One region of the Streptomyces sp. P9(2023) genome, then DNA from elsewhere that is predicted to be linked to it. Evidence: riboswitches for the same ligand, from Rfam matches in the RefSeq annotation. Region 1 holds a riboswitch; the other holds the start of a gene.

Region 1 (7,371 bases):
GTACCGGTCGACGTCCGAGAGGTTCTCGGAGACGAGATCGTCCTGTGCGAGCGTCGGCAGAATTCCGATCATGACGACGCCCGCGTCGAGTTCGCGGGCCTTGCGGTCGGCATATCCAAGACCGGCCCTCAGTTCCTCCGCGAGCCGGTCGAAAACGCGCCCGCCGAGTCGGTGCGGGGCGATGTTCACTTCGAGATTGAACATTCCCAGTTCCGTCTGGAAATCCGGGCTCGCGATCCGCTCCAGGACCGCTCCATTCACCATCCTCGGCATGCCGTCGGCACCCACGAGATTGAGTTCGATCTCCAGGCCCATCAGATTCCGCGGCCGGTCGAACCGCTTCTCCGCCAGGAGCCTCGCGAGCCCCGCCAGACACTGCTGGAGCTTCCTGCGGTATCTCTGCCGATCGGACAGGTCGAACCCGTCTGCCACGACCTTCTCCCCCATGGAAGCTTCCCTTCCGATCGGGCGGCCACGGCGACGGCCGCGCGTGTCACGGACGATGATGCCCACACGATTGATCCATAACGCCTGCGGGCCGCCCTCGTTGAACGATAAGCTGGGTCGGGCAATCGTCCGGCACGTCCCAAGGGCATCCGGCAAAGGACATATTCCGCGGACCTATTCACGGAAACCGTGGGGTCGATATCCGGCCGTCCGCTCCGGTGAAGTCGTCGCAGGCGGACGACCGGCGCCCGTCGCAAATACGATGAATCACCTCTGCAGCAAGGCCGGATGACACCTTGCGCGCAATATCGGCGAGCGCTAGCGGAAACACCGTGTGAACACGTCTCGTATAAACTCCGCGAACGAGGCAGAGTGTTGGCACCCGGCCATGGCTTCATGGCCCCTTCGGCCCGGCAGCCCACAGCGCCGTCGTACCTGCCCACGCGTCACCGTGTCTCCTGAGTGAGAGGCGACCCATCATGCTCCGACCCTCCCCGGCCCCCGCGCCGGCCCTGCGCAGTGTCCTCGCGGCCCTCGGTTCCCCCACCGCCGTCAGCGAGGCGCGAACTCCCGCTCTGCGGACGGCCCAGGGACCACTGAGCCCCGAGCTGCCCCTGCCCGTCCACGTCCTCGACGTACGGGACCGGATCGTCCCGCCGGGGCAGGCACCGCGCACGCGGCTGGCCGGCTGGCGCTTCCTGATCCGGGGCACCGACCGGGCGGTGGCGGCCGCCGACACCATGCTCACCCCCGACGGCTGGTCCTTCTCGCACTTCTTCGAGGGTCCGTACGTCACGGCGACCGAACGCGCCCTGCTCCAGGCCGAGTCGCTGCCCACGACCTACCAGCCGAGGCTGCTGTCCGTACCGGAGCTGTACATGCTGACACTGTGGCTGCACGGCGACACGGAGTCCGACGGAGCGTCGTCCTCGCCCGACCCGACCGACCTGCTCGTCCCGCTCGCCCCGGCACCGCCCGGCATCGCCGCGAACCAGCCGCACCTGGTCGCCGACCTGCTGCCCGTCCTCACCCTGCGGCTGGCTCCCCCGCCGCTCTTCGGCACCCCGGCGCCCGCCTGAGCCAACCCCGAGGAGTACCCGTCACCGCCCCGCGGCCGGCCAGGCCGCGGGGCGCCCTGCTCCCCGAACGACCGCCTCGAACACCACTCCCCGTACGGGCTAGCCCAGCAGGGCTACCCCGAACCACCCGAAAAGACCGCCCAGTTGAGCTGAACCGCCCGCGCGGGTGATACGTCTTCATGCAGTAGGAAGAGCTGCCGTGAAATCCCTGCGGATCGCGGTCCGTAGGGGAAGACTGGACCAACCGAACCGACAACGGGGGGCGGCCCATGAGCACCGCACCGAGCCGCAGGACGACACTCACCACGACGCAGCGAAAGAACCCATCCATGTGCCAGCACCAGCCAGCCTGTCCCTCCGCCGACTCCGCCGACCGGGAGGCGGCCCGCATGACGGCGCACCACCCGGAACAGGGCTGGAGCCTGCTGTGCAACGGGGTCCTGCTCTTCGAGGACACCGGTGAACTGCTGCCCGACGGCCAGATCATCGCCCCGCACCGCCCGCTGACGACGGGCCGGGTGACGACCGCCGCCTGACACGTCACGGTGACGCGTCGGGCACGACACGTACGAGGGAACACGCAAGGGCCGGCCCGGAGAGCAACTCTCCGAACCGGCCCTGACTCATGTCCGCACTAGTTGTCGTACTCGTCCAGCGGCGGGCAGGAGCAGACGAGGTTACGGTCGCCGAACGCGCCGTCGATCCGGCGGACCGGCGGCCAGTACTTGTCCGCGGCCGAGACACCGGCCGGGAAGACCGCCTCGTCACGGCTGTACGCGTGGTTCCACTCGCCGCCAAGGGCCGCCGCCGTGTGCGGGGCGTTGGCCAGCGGGTTGTCGTCTGCGGGCCACTCGCCCGACGCGACCTTCTCGATCTCGCCGCGGATCGCGATCATCGTGTCGCAGAAGCGGTCGAGCTCGGTGAGGTCCTCGGACTCGGTCGGCTCGATCATCAGCGTGCCGACCACCGGGAACGACATCGTCGGCGCGTGGAAGCCGTAGTCGATCAGGCGCTTGGCGATGTCGTCGACGCTGACGCCGGTCGCCTTGGACAGCGGCCGCAGGTCGACGATGCACTCGTGCGCGACGAGCCCGGCGGGACCGGTGTAGAGCACCGGGTAGTGCGGCTCCAGGCGCTTGGCGATGTAGTTCGCCGCGAGCACGGCCACCTGCGTGGCGCGCTTGAGGCCCTCGCCGCCCATCAGACGCACGTACGACCACGAGATCGGCAGGATGCCGGCCGAGCCCCACGGGGCGGCCGAGATCGGGCCGACGCCCGTCTCCGGACCGGCGGTCGGCTGGAGCGGGTGGTTCGGCAGGTACGGCGCGAGGTGCGCGCGCACGCCGACCGGACCGACGCCGGGGCCGCCACCGCCGTGCGGAATGCAGAAGGTCTTGTGCAGATTCAGATGGGAAACATCGCCGCCGAACTTGCCCGGCTTGGCGAGCCCGACCAGCGCGTTGAGGTTGGCACCGTCGACGTACACCTGACCGCCGGCCTCGTGGACCTCGGCGCAGATGTCGGCGACGTGCTCCTCGAACACACCGTGCGTGGACGGGTAGGTGATCATCAGCACGGACAGCTCGTCGCGGTACTGCTCGATCTTGGCGCGCAGGTCCGCGACATCGACCTCGCCGTCGTCGGCGGTCTTGACGACCACGACCTTCATGCCGGCCATGACGGCCGAGGCGGCGTTGGTGCCGTGCGCGGAGGACGGGATGAGGCAGACGGTGCGCTGCTCGTCGCCGTTGGCGCGGTGGTAGGCGCGGACGGCCAGCAGACCGGCCAGCTCGCCCTGCGAACCGGCGTTGGGCTGGAGCGACACCTTGTCGTATCCGGTGACCTCGGCGAGGCGCTCCTCCAGCTCGGTGATGAGCGTGAGGTAGCCCTGCGCCTGCTCGACCGGGGCGAAGGGGTGCATCTGCCCGAACTCGGGCCAGGTCACCGACTCCATCTCGGTGGTCGCGTTCAGCTTCATGGTGCAGGAGCCGAGCGGGATCATGCCGCGGTCGAGCGCGTAGTCGCGGTCGGCGAGCTTGCGCAGGTAGCGCAGCATCGATGTCTCGGAGCGGTGCGCGTGGAAGACCGGGTGGGTGAGGTACGCGTCGGAGCGCAGCACCGAGGCGGGCAGCGCGTCCTCGGCGGCGGCGTCCAGGGCCTCGATGTCGGCGTCGACGCCGAAGGCGGCCCAGACGGCGGCGATCTGGGCGCGACCGGTCGTCTCGTCACACGACACGGACACATGATCGGCGTCGACGAGGTACAGGTTGACACCGGCCTCACGGGCGGCGGCGACGGCCTCGGCGGCCTTGCCGGGCACGCGGACGGTGAGGGTGTCGAAGAAGCTGCCGTGTATGACGTCGACGCCACCGGCGGAGAGACCGGCGGCAAGAACACCGGCATACCGATGGACACGCTGGGCGATCTGCTTCAGCCCGTCCGGCCCGTGGTAGACGGCGTACATCCCGGCCATGACGGCGAGCAGGACCTGCGCGGTGCAGATGTTGCTGGTGGCCTTCTCGCGGCGGATGTGCTGCTCGCGGGTCTGCAGGGCCAGGCGGTACGCCCTGTTGCCGTCGGCGTCGACGGAGACGCCGACGAGGCGGCCGGGCAGCGAGCGGGCGTGCTTGTCCTGGACGGCCATGTAGCCGGCGTGCGGCCCGCCGAAGCCCATGGGCACACCGAACCGCTGCGTGGTACCCACGGCGATGTCGGCGCCGAGGGAGCCGGGCGAGGCGAGCAGGGTGAGGGCGAGCAGATCGGCGGCGACGGTGACGATCGCGCCGAGCTCGTGGGCGGCGTCGATGAGCGGCTTGATGTCCCGGACGGCACCGGAGGCACCCGGGTACTGCAGGAGCACGCCGAATACACCGCGCTCGGCGATCTCGGCCGGAATGCCGTCGCTGAGGTCGGCGACGACGACCTCGACGCCGGTGGGCTCGGCGCGGGTCTCGATGACGGCGATGGTCTGCGGCAGGGCGTCGGCGTCGATGAGGAAGACGCCGTTCTTGACCTTGCCGACCCGGCGGGCGAGCGCCATGGCCTCGGCGGCGGCGGTGCCCTCGTCGAGGAGGGAGGCGCCGGAGGTGGGCAGCCCGGTGAGGTCGGCGACCATGGTCTGGAAGTTCAGCAGCGCCTCAAGGCGCCCCTGCGAGATTTCGGGCTGGTACGGCGTGTAGGCGGTGTACCAGGCCGGGTTCTCCATGACGTTCCGCAGAATCACAGGAGGCGTGAACGTCCCGTAATACCCGAGCCCGATCATCGGGGCGAGGACCTGGTTGCGGTCGGCGAGCTCACGCAGCTCGGCGAGAACCTCGGCCTCGGTACGGGCGGAGGGCAGGCCGAGAGCCTCGGCGTTCTTGATCACGTCCGGCACGGCGGCGGCCGTGAGCTCGTCGAGGGAGCCGTAGCCGACCTGCGCGAGCATCTTGGCCCGGGCTTCGGCGTCGGGCCCGATGTGCCGCTGCTCGAACGGGATGCCCTGTTCGAGTTCGGAGAGCGAAATGCGGTGGGCGGTCATGTACGGAGGCCTCCTGGTCGTCACGACCTGCGAGGGGCACCACGGCGCGGGTGCCCGGACGGCCTCCCCCTCTGTCATCTCAACCTGAGAGCTTCACCGGCACGCCAAAAGGGCTCGCCGGCTTTCACCGTCGGTGAGAGCGGACGCCGTCGGACCTCCGCTCTGCTTTCCAGAGTGACCTCGTCCATGCGGTACCGGGTGCCTGAGAGATTCCGGGGAGGATTTGCTCCTTCGGCGCCTCCGAAAGGTTTCTTCGGAGGACTCTCCCGCACGGGGTCGACAGCCACAGCCAGCCTACCAGCGCCGTTCCGGGTTCCATCGCTCAAGTGGCCGACGTCCCAGATGTGCACTTTCGTAGTTCTTGTAGAGCAGTTGCGACCAGTTGGAGGGACCGTGCAGACCGACATCGATCCGCGCAGCCTGATCGGCCGCAAGGCGTTCGACCGCAACGGACACAAGATCGGCACCGTGGACGAGGTGTACCTGGACGACGCGACGGGCGTCCCCGAGTGGGCGGCGGTCCGCACGGGCCTCTTCGGCCGCGACGCGTTCGTCCCGCTGGAGCCGAGCGAACTGGTCGAGGACGGCCTCCACATCCCGTACGAACGCGCCCTGATCAAGGACGCCCCGGACTTCGGCGTGGGCCGCCACCTCTCCCCGGAACAGGAACTCCAGCTCTACCGCCACTACAGCCTGGCCCTCCCCCCGGTACCCCCACCGGACCACGACTTCGGCCGTCTGGCAGGCCAGGAGGACACGTAGCGGGCCTGGTGGCGGACGTCCGGCGTATCGCCGCCAGGGACGGCCAGGCCGACCGCGGAGGACTTGGACGAGCACGGCCGAACGCGCGGGGTGCCGCGAAGCCGCGTAGCGGCCCGGCAGCCGCACCCCTGCCCTCTCACCGGTACGGGCGGTGCGGCCGGGACCAGCCCGGCTGAAAACCGGCGCACCGCCACGAGTCGACAGCCACCGACGGCACTCGGCCACCCACAGGAGGACCGACACCCCTGCCCTCTCACCGGAACGGGCAGTGCAGCCGGGACCAGCCCGGCTGAAAACCGGCGCACCGCCACGAGTCGACAGCCACCGACGGCACTCGGCCACCCACGGGAGGATCCGGCACCTCTGCCCTCTCACCGGTACGGGCAGTGCGGGCCGGGAACGACCAGCCCGGCCGGGCGCACCCACCGGCCGACCGCCGACAACGCTTCCCCACCACCCCGCGGCGCGAAGCTGCCGCACCCGCCGACGGCGCCCAACCACCCACAGGAACACCCGCACCTCTGCCCACCCACCCGCACGGGCGGTGCGGGCGGGAACAACCAGCCCGGCCAACGGCCGGGCGCCACTACGCGACCGCCGACGACGACCCCCCGCTCCCCACCAGCGGCAGCGCCTCCCCCGGTTCCAGCTCCGGATCGTCGACGAGGAACGTCCGTACCCGCCCCGGCGCCGACCCCGGCTCCTCGAAGCGCACGGTGACCCGCCCCACCCCGCTCCCCTGCACCCACCCGGCCCCGTACACCGCATGCCGTACGTCGTGCCCCGGCGCCCATCTCCGCTCCGCGGCCGGCCGCTCTTCCGCCTCGGGAACGACCTCGGCCGAGCCCGCCCCCTCAGCCGAGCCCCCCGATCCCCCCTGGCCCCCACCCTCGGCCTCCGCCGACGCCTCCGCCTCCGCCGACGCCGACGCCTCCGCCGCCTGCGCGAACAGATCCTCCTGCGTGTAGTCGGCGAGCCCGCTCACCCCCACCCCCAGCAACCGCACCCCACCCGTCGTGTCCACCCCCTCCAGCAGCCGCCCCGCCGCCTCCCGCACCACCAGCGGATCGTCCGTCGGCCCCCGCAACGTCTCCGACCGCGTCAGCGTCGAGAAGTCGAAGCGCCGCACCTTCAGCACGATCGTCCGCCCCGAGTGCCCCGACGCCCTCAACCGCCCCACGCACCGCTCGGCCAGCCGCTCCACCTCGATCCGGATCCGCACCCGGTCGTGCAGGTCCACGTCGAAGGTGTCCTCCACCGACACCGACTTCGCGTCCCGCTCGGCCACCACGGGCCGATCGTCGTACCCCTGGGCCATCCGGTACAGGGAGGCCCCGTGCGCCCGCCCCAGCAGCCGTACAAGCTCGTCCTCGCCCGCTTCCGCGAGGTCCGACACGGTCGTCATCCCGGCCCGCCGCAGATGCTCCCCGGTGGCCGGCCCGACCCCCGGCAGGATCCGCACCGACTTCGGCCCGAGCAGCGCCCGCTCCGTCCCGGGCTCTATGAGCACGAGCCCGTCCGGCTTCGCCTCCTCGGACGCGATCTTCGCGAGCATCTTCGACC
Region 2 (7,371 bases), on a different contig from region 1:
TGCGGGACGAGCCGAACCGGCACGAGGCCCGGACCGCCCCGGGAACCAGTAGGCGGTGATCAGCCCGCGGTGATCAGCACTCGATGATGTTCACCGCGAGCCCGCCCCGCGCCGTCTCCTTGTACTTGACCGACATGTCCGCGCCGGTCTCCTTCATCGTCTTGATGACCTTGTCCAGGGAGACCAGGTGGCTGCCGTCGCCGCGGAGGGCCATCTTCGCGGCCGTGACCGCCTTGACCGCCGCCATGCCGTTGCGCTCGATGCACGGGATCTGGACCAGGCCGCCGACCGGGTCGCAGGTCAGGCCCAGGTTGTGCTCCATGCCGATCTCGGCCGCGTTCTCGACCTGCTCCGGGGAGCCGCCCATGACCTCCGCCAGCGCGCCCGCCGCCATCGAGCAGGCCGAGCCGACCTCGCCCTGGCAGCCGACCTCGGCGCCGGAGATCGAGGCGTTCTCCTTGAAGAGCATGCCGACCGCGCCCGCCGCCAGCATGAAGCGGACCACGCCCTCGTCGTCCGCGCCCGGCACAAAGTTCATGTAGTAGTGCAGGACCGCCGGGATGATGCCCGCCGCGCCGTTCGTCGGGGCGGTGACCACCCGGCCGCCCGCCGCGTTCTCCTCGTTCACGGCCATCGCGTAGAGCGTGATCCACTCCATCGCCAGCGCCGCCGGCTCACCCTCGGAGCGCAGCTTGCGGGCCGTGTTCGCGGCGCGGCGGCGGACCTTCAGGCCGCCGGGCAGGATGCCCTCGCGGGACATGCCGCGCGAGACGCACGCCTGCATGACGCGCCAGATTTCCAGGAGACCCTCGCGGATCTCCTCCTCCGTGCGCCAGGCCTTCTCGTTCTCCAGCATCATCGCGGAGATCGACAGGCCGGTCTCCTTCGCCAGGCGCAGCAGCTCGTCGCCCGTGCGGAAGGGGTACTTCAGGACCGTGTCGTCCGGGACGATCGGGTTCTCGCCCGCCACCGCGTCCTCGTCCACCACGAAGCCGCCGCCTACCGAGTAGTACGTCTTCTCCAGGACGAGCGCGCCCTCGGCGTCGTACGCGAAGACCGTCATGCCGTTGGCGTGGTACGGCAGCGCCTTACGGCGGTGCAGGATCAGGTCCTTGTCGAAGTCGAACGGGATCTCGTGCGCGCCGAGCAGATTGATCCGGGCACTCGACTTGATCCGCTCGAACTCCTCGTCCGCCGTCTCCACGTTCACCGTGCGCGGAGAGTTGCCCTCCAGGCCGAGCAGGACCGCCTTCGGCGTGCCGTGGCCGTGGCCCGTCGCGCCGAGCGAGCCGTACAGCTCGGCCCGTATCGACGCCGTGTGCGCGAGGAGTCCCTCGTTCTTCAGCCGGCGGGCGAACATCCGGGCCGCGCGCATCGGGCCCACCGTGTGGGAGCTGGACGGGCCGATGCCGATCGAGAACAGGTCGAAGACCGAGATGGCCACGGGGAACTCCTTGTGGGGGTGGCTGACGCCGTTGTCTGCCGGGGTGGTGCAGAACGGAGCAGGAAACAGAGCGGGAAGGGCGGAAAGGGGTGGGGCACCGCGCTCACTGTCCAGTGTGCGCGGTGCCCCGGAGCTTCGTACGAACAAAAGGGTACGAAATTACTTCAGGCCGGGGTACAGCGGGTGCTTCTCCGCCAGCGCGACGACCCGGGCCTTCAGGGCGTCCACGTCGGAGCCGGGCTTCAGGGTCTCCGCGATGATGTCGGCGACCTCGGTGAAGTCCTCGGTGCCGAAACCGCGGGTGGCGAGCGCCGGCGTACCGATGCGCAGACCCGAGGTGACCATCGGCGGCCGCGGGTCGTTCGGGATCGCGTTCCGGTTGACCGTGATGCCGACCTCGTGGAGCCGGTCCTCGGCCTGCTGGCCGTCCAGCTCGGAGTTCCGCAGGTCGACCAGGACCAGGTGCACGTCCGTGCCGCCGGACAGGACCGAGACGCCGTGCGCGGTGACGTCGTCCTGGACCAGGCGCTCGGCGAGGATCCGGGCGCCGTCCAGCGTGCGCTGCTGGCGCTCCTTGAACTCCTCCGAGGCCGCGATCTTGAAGGAGACGGCCTTGGCCGCGATCACGTGCTCCAGCGGGCCACCCTGGAAACCGGGGAAGACCGAGGAGTTCAGCTTCTTCGCGAACTCCTTCTTCGCGAGGATGACGCCGCCGCGCGGGCCGCCGAGCGTCTTGTGCGTGGTCGAGGTGACCACGTCCGCGTGCTCGACCGGGTTCGGGTGCAGGCCGGCCGCGACCAGACCCGCGAAGTGGGCCATGTCGACCCACAGGTACGCCTCGACCTCGTCGGCGATCCGGCGGAACTCGGCGAAGTCCAGCTGACGCGGGTAGGCGGACCAGCCCGCGATGATGACCTTGGGGCGGTGCTCCTTGGCGAGGCGCTCGACCTCCGCCATGTCGACCAGACCGGCCTCGTCCACGTGGTACGCGACCACGTTGAACTGCTTGCCCGAGAAGTTCAGGCGCATGCCGTGGGTCAGGTGACCGCCGTGCGCCAGGTCCAGGCCCAGGATCGTGTCGCCGGGCTGGGCGATCGCGAAGAGCGCGGCCTGGTTCGCGGAGGCGCCGGAGTGCGGCTGGACGTTGGCGTACTCGGCGCCGAACAGGTCCTTGATCCGGTCGATGGCGATCTGCTCGGCCACGTCGACGTGCTCGCAGCCGCCGTAGTAGCGGCGGCCCGGGTAGCCCTCGGCGTACTTGTTGGTGAGGACCGAGCCCTGGGCCTCCATGACCGCGACCGGAGCGAAGTTCTCCGAGGCGATCATCTCGAGGGTGGACTGCTGGCGGTGGAGCTCGGCGTCGACGGCGGCGGCGACGTCCGGGTCCAGCTCGTGGAGAGGGGTGTTCAGAAGCGACATGAATCGGATCCCTGGGGTCTCGTTAGCCGGCGGAGAACGCGGAGTACTCGTCCGCGGTGAGCAGGTCGTCCGGCTCACCGGTGACGCGCACCTTGAACAGCCAGCCGCCCTCGAACGGAGCGCTGTTCACCAGCGACGGGTCGTCCACCACGTCCTGGTTGGCGGCCACGACCTCGCCGGTCACCGGCGCGTACAGGTCGCTCACGGACTTGGTCGACTCCAGCTCGCCGCAGGACTCGCCCGCGGTGATGGTGTCGCCGACCGCGGGGAGCTGGGCGAAGACGACGTCACCGAGCGCGTTGGCCGCGAACTCCGTGATGCCGACCGTCGCGACGCCGTCCTCGGCGACCGACAGCCACTCGTGCTCCTTGGTGTAGCGCAGCTGCTGGGGGGTGCTCATGTCGTGATTCTCCTGGATCGAGGGAGTGCTGGTGTACGCGGGTCTTACGGGATGAGACGCGGGGCGAGACGTTCCGGCGTGGGAAACGTCACTTCTGGCGCTTGTAGAACGGCAGCGCCACGACCTCGTACGGCTCGTGGGTGCCGCGGATGTCCACACCTACACCCTGCGTACCGGGCTCGGCGTGCGCCGCGTCCACGTATGCCATCGCGATCGGCTTACCGAGGGTGGGCGACGGGGCGCCCGAGGTGACCTCGCCGATGACCTCGCCGCCGGCGACGACCGCCATGCCGGCGCGCGGGACGCGGCGGCCCTCGGCGATCAGCCCGACGAGCTTGCGCGGCGGGGCGGTCTCGGCGCGCTCGGCGGCCTTCTCCAGGGCATCGCGCCCGACGAAGCGGCCCTCGTTCGTCGTCTTCTCGAACTTCACGACCCGGCCGAGGCCCGCGTCGAACGGGGTGAGCGAGGTCGTCAGCTCGTGCCCGTACAGCGGCATGCCCGCCTCCAGGCGGAGCGTGTCACGGCAGGACAGGCCGCAGGGGATCAGACCGACCGGCGCGCCCGCCTCGGTCAGCGCCCGCCAGACGCCCTCGGCGTGCTCGGGCTTCAGGAACAGCTCGAAGCCGTCCTCGCCGGTGTAGCCGGTACGGGCGATCAGCGCGGGCACCCCGGCGACCGTGCCCGGGAGGCCGGCGTAGTACTTCAGCCCGTCCAGGTCGGCGTCGGTGAGGGACTTCAGGATGCCGGGGGACTCCGGTCCCTGGACGGCGATCAGGGCGTACGCGTCGCGGTCGTCGCGGACCTCGGCGTCGAAGCCCTCGGAGCGCGCCACGAGCGCGTCGAGGACGATCTGCGCGTTGGAGGCGTTGGCGACCACCATGTAGTGAAAAGACTCAGCCTCGCGCTCCTGGAGCCGGTACACGATCAGGTCGTCGAGGATGCCGCCGTCCTCCTGGCAGATGTGCGTGTAGCGCGCGCGGCCCACACCCACCGTGGAGATGTTGCCCACCAGCGCGAAGTCGAGCAGCTCGACGGCCTGCGGCCCGGTGACGGTGATCTCGCCCATGTGGGAGAGGTCGAAGAGGCCGGCCTTGGTGCGGACGGCGTTGTGCTCGTCGCGCTCGCTGGCGTAGCGCAGCGGCATGTCCCAGCCGGCGAAGTCGGTCATGGTCGCGCCCAGGGAACGATGCAGGGCCAGGAGGGGAGTGCGGCGCGCAGCGCCTTCGTCTGGGGCGGTGGCGGGCGACGGGTGGGCGGTCGGACGGGGGGCAGACGTGCTCATGGTGTGGCTCCCGGATCCCAAGGGCGGAAAACATGACGGGCGAGGACGTCCTCCCCATCTGTCATGGAACCTGAGAGGTTCACCGAGAGCATCTCGTCACCGAGAGGTCGGCTTGCACCTTGGGTGGGAACGCCACGGAGGCGTCCCGCTTTTCAGATCTGCCTCATCCACGCGGTACGGGGCCTGAGAGATTCAAGGGAGGGTCTTGCTCCTTCGGCGCCCGGGGCCCACCGTGGTGGGTTCCGGGACTCTCCCGCGCGGATTCGAGCGGCCGGTATGAGGTTGTGTGCGCTTGGCGCGCACATCATTGCATGCGGTGTCCGATCGGCAAATCGCTTGTCACTGATTACCCCTTCTTTACACTTTGTGGGCAGGGGGGTCCCAGGGACCCGACAGGGGGAGAGACGATGACGTTCCAGCACAGCGGCGCCTACGCCACGGGTGCGGGGATACCGGCCCAGCGCGCCCGCGCCCGGACCCGAAGGCGTCGCTCGGCCGTGCCCCTGCTCCGAGACCTGCGCGAGCGCGGCGGCCGCGGCCCCCGGACGCTCGCCTTCACCGCGGGCGACCTCGTGGTGGTCTCCGGGCTGCCCGGAAGCGGCAAGTCGACGCTGATGCGCCGCGCCGCCGACGGCCTCGGCATCGACTCCCAGGACGCCCGCGAGCGCTGGGAGGGCCGGCTGCCCGCCTTCCTGCCGTACGCCGTCTACCGCCCGCTGGCCCGGATCGCCCACTACGCCGGGCTGCGCCGCGCCCTGCGCGCCGGGCGGAGCGTCGTCGTCCACGACTGCGGCACGCAGTCCTGGGTGCGGAACTGGCTGGCCCGCGAGGCCCGCCGCCGGGGCCGCGCGCTCCATCTGATCCTGCTCGACGTCACGCCCGACACGGCCCGCGCGGGCCAGCACGCGCGGGGCCGGGGCGTCTCGGGGTACGCCTTCGCCCGCCACCGCCGGGCCGTCGGCCGGCTCCTCGGCTCGGTCGAGTCAGGCCGCCTGCCCCGAGGCTGTGCCTCGGCGACCCTGCTCGACCGGGACGCCGCCGGCGCCCTGCGGACGATCGCCTTCCGCTCCGCTCACTGAACCCTTCACCGAGCCCCTCACGAGCCCTTCACTGAGCCCTTTTGGCCACGGGGGTGCCAGGGCGGCGTTAGGGTTCTGCCCCGAGGGCGTCGTGACCAGGGCGCGCGAGAAGGGGAAACGGGAACCGTGGACGTTACGTGGCCGGGCAACGAGCTCGAAGAGGTCCTGGCGGCCTCGCTCGGCAACCCCTCCGCCGGAGGCCGCCTCGTCGAGGTCCTCGGCCGCAGCCCCGTCTGGGTGCCGCTGCCCAACGGCGGCAGCCCGGAGAGCCGGGACCTCGATCTGCCGACGATGGAGATCGACGGCCTGCCGTACGTCCCCGTCTTCAGCTCCGAGCAGCAGTTCCTGGCCTGCGTCGGCAGCCACATGTCGTTCACCGTGGCCCCCGCCCGTGACTTCGCCCGCGGCCTGCCGCCGCAGCTCGGCATCGCCGTCAACCCCGGCGGCACCGTCGGCGCCCCGCTGCCCCCGCCCGCCGTCGCCGAGCTCTGCCGCGTCGGCCGCACTCCGCTGGACGGCCCCGCGACCGGCGGCCGGGTCCGGCTCTTCGAGCCCGACTGGCAGGACGACCCCGTCGACTTCCTCTCCGCCGCCTCCGCCGAGTTCGAGGCCACCGGCGTCGTCCGCTCCGCCCGGCGCGCCCTGGCCAGCGTCGAGGGCACCGAACCCGCCCTGTTCGTCGGCGTCGAGCTCGTCGCCTGGGACGGCGTCGACCGGAACGCCCCGCTCGACGCCCTCGGCCGCGCGCTCGGCCGGGTCGAGGTGGCCTGGCCGGTCAACCTCATCCTGCTCGACGTCGCACAGGACCCGGTGGGCGAGTGGATGCTGGAGCGGGTGCGCCCCTTCTTTCAGCGGGCCTCCCTGTAACTAAGCTGGTGCGGTCGGTGGACGGAAGAGGGGCGGGAACCAGGGTGAGCGCGTCAGGCACCGCTGCGACCGGACAGGTCGAGCACATGCTGCGCCAGGTGGCACCCGGACGCTACGACGCGTACGAGCAGCTGCTGCACGCCCTCGGCGACGGCAGCCTCTGGATGCTGCTCTGGCAGGGCACGCCCGGATCGCCCGACGCCCAGTACGGCCACATGGAGATCGACGGCTTCGGGTACGCCCCGTGCGTCACCTCCGCCCAGGAGCTCGCCGTATCCGGCTGGAACCGCGCCCACGAGCTGGTCACCGGCCGTGAGATCGCCCGCTCGCTCTACCCCGACCGGGTGGGCGTCTGGCTCAACCCGCACGACGCGAACGGTGGCGTCGGCATCCCCTGGGCCGACCTCCGCCGGATCGCCACCGGTCTCGACCGGATGCCGGCCGGACCCCTGCGGCTCTCCGAGCCGGCCCTGGAAATCCCCCAGTTCTACGCCCTGCTGACCCAGAACGCCCATCGCACCCCGGCCGTACGGGCGCTGCGCCGGGCCTGGGTGCAGCCCGCGCTCGGCTCCCCGTACCTCGCCATCGGTCTCGACCTGTACGACACCTCCGCCGCCTCGGTCGAGTCGGTGCGCGCGATGATGCGCCAGTCGGTGTCCGCCGTCCCCGACGGCCTGCCCGTCTCGACGGTCGCGATGGCGGACACGTACGACCCGGTCGCGATGTGGCTGCGGGCCAACGCGCGGCCCTTCTACGACCGCGACGCGCACGCCGCCCCGCACGCGGCCCCGCCCGCCTCCGGCTACGGCTATCCGCCGGCCGTGCCCCGGACGTACTGATACGTCCCTTCCGTCACCCCAATTCACTCCTGCCATGCAGG

Evidence for each region. Region 1 has a riboswitch for glycine ahead of gcvP (aminomethyl-transferring glycine dehydrogenase). Riboswitches for the same ligand answer to the same signal wherever they lie in the genome.
Region 2: another riboswitch for glycine. It lies ahead of gcvT (glycine cleavage system aminomethyltransferase GcvT); the one in region 1 lies ahead of gcvP (aminomethyl-transferring glycine dehydrogenase).

What each region holds. Positions count from the first base shown of each region.
Region 1 covers NZ_JAUPWM010000027.1:67,930-75,300, forward strand. Annotated here, with positions in the region: gene Q5762_RS27150 (glutamate-cysteine ligase family protein) at 1-447, opposite strand, end outside; gene Q5762_RS27155 (hypothetical protein) at 927-1,526, shown strand; gene Q5762_RS27160 (DUF5999 family protein) at 1,856-2,062, shown strand; gene gcvP (aminomethyl-transferring glycine dehydrogenase) at 2,161-5,046, opposite strand; glycine riboswitch at 5,226-5,325, opposite strand; gene Q5762_RS27170 (PRC-barrel domain-containing protein) at 5,440-5,808, shown strand; gene Q5762_RS27175 (DNA polymerase IV) at 6,395-7,371, opposite strand, start outside.
Region 2 covers NZ_JAUPWM010000009.1:59,140-66,510, reverse strand. Annotated here, with positions in the region: gene Q5762_RS15570 (hypothetical protein) at 1-59, shown strand, start outside; gene Q5762_RS15565 (L-serine ammonia-lyase) at 74-1,444, opposite strand; gene glyA (serine hydroxymethyltransferase) at 1,604-2,863, opposite strand; gene gcvH (glycine cleavage system protein GcvH) at 2,886-3,263, opposite strand; gene gcvT (glycine cleavage system aminomethyltransferase GcvT) at 3,352-4,545, opposite strand; glycine riboswitch at 4,708-4,811, opposite strand; gene Q5762_RS15545 (AAA family ATPase) at 4,953-5,624, shown strand; gene Q5762_RS15540 (enhanced serine sensitivity protein SseB) at 5,751-6,491, shown strand; gene Q5762_RS15535 (enhanced serine sensitivity protein SseB C-terminal domain-containing protein) at 6,536-7,330, shown strand.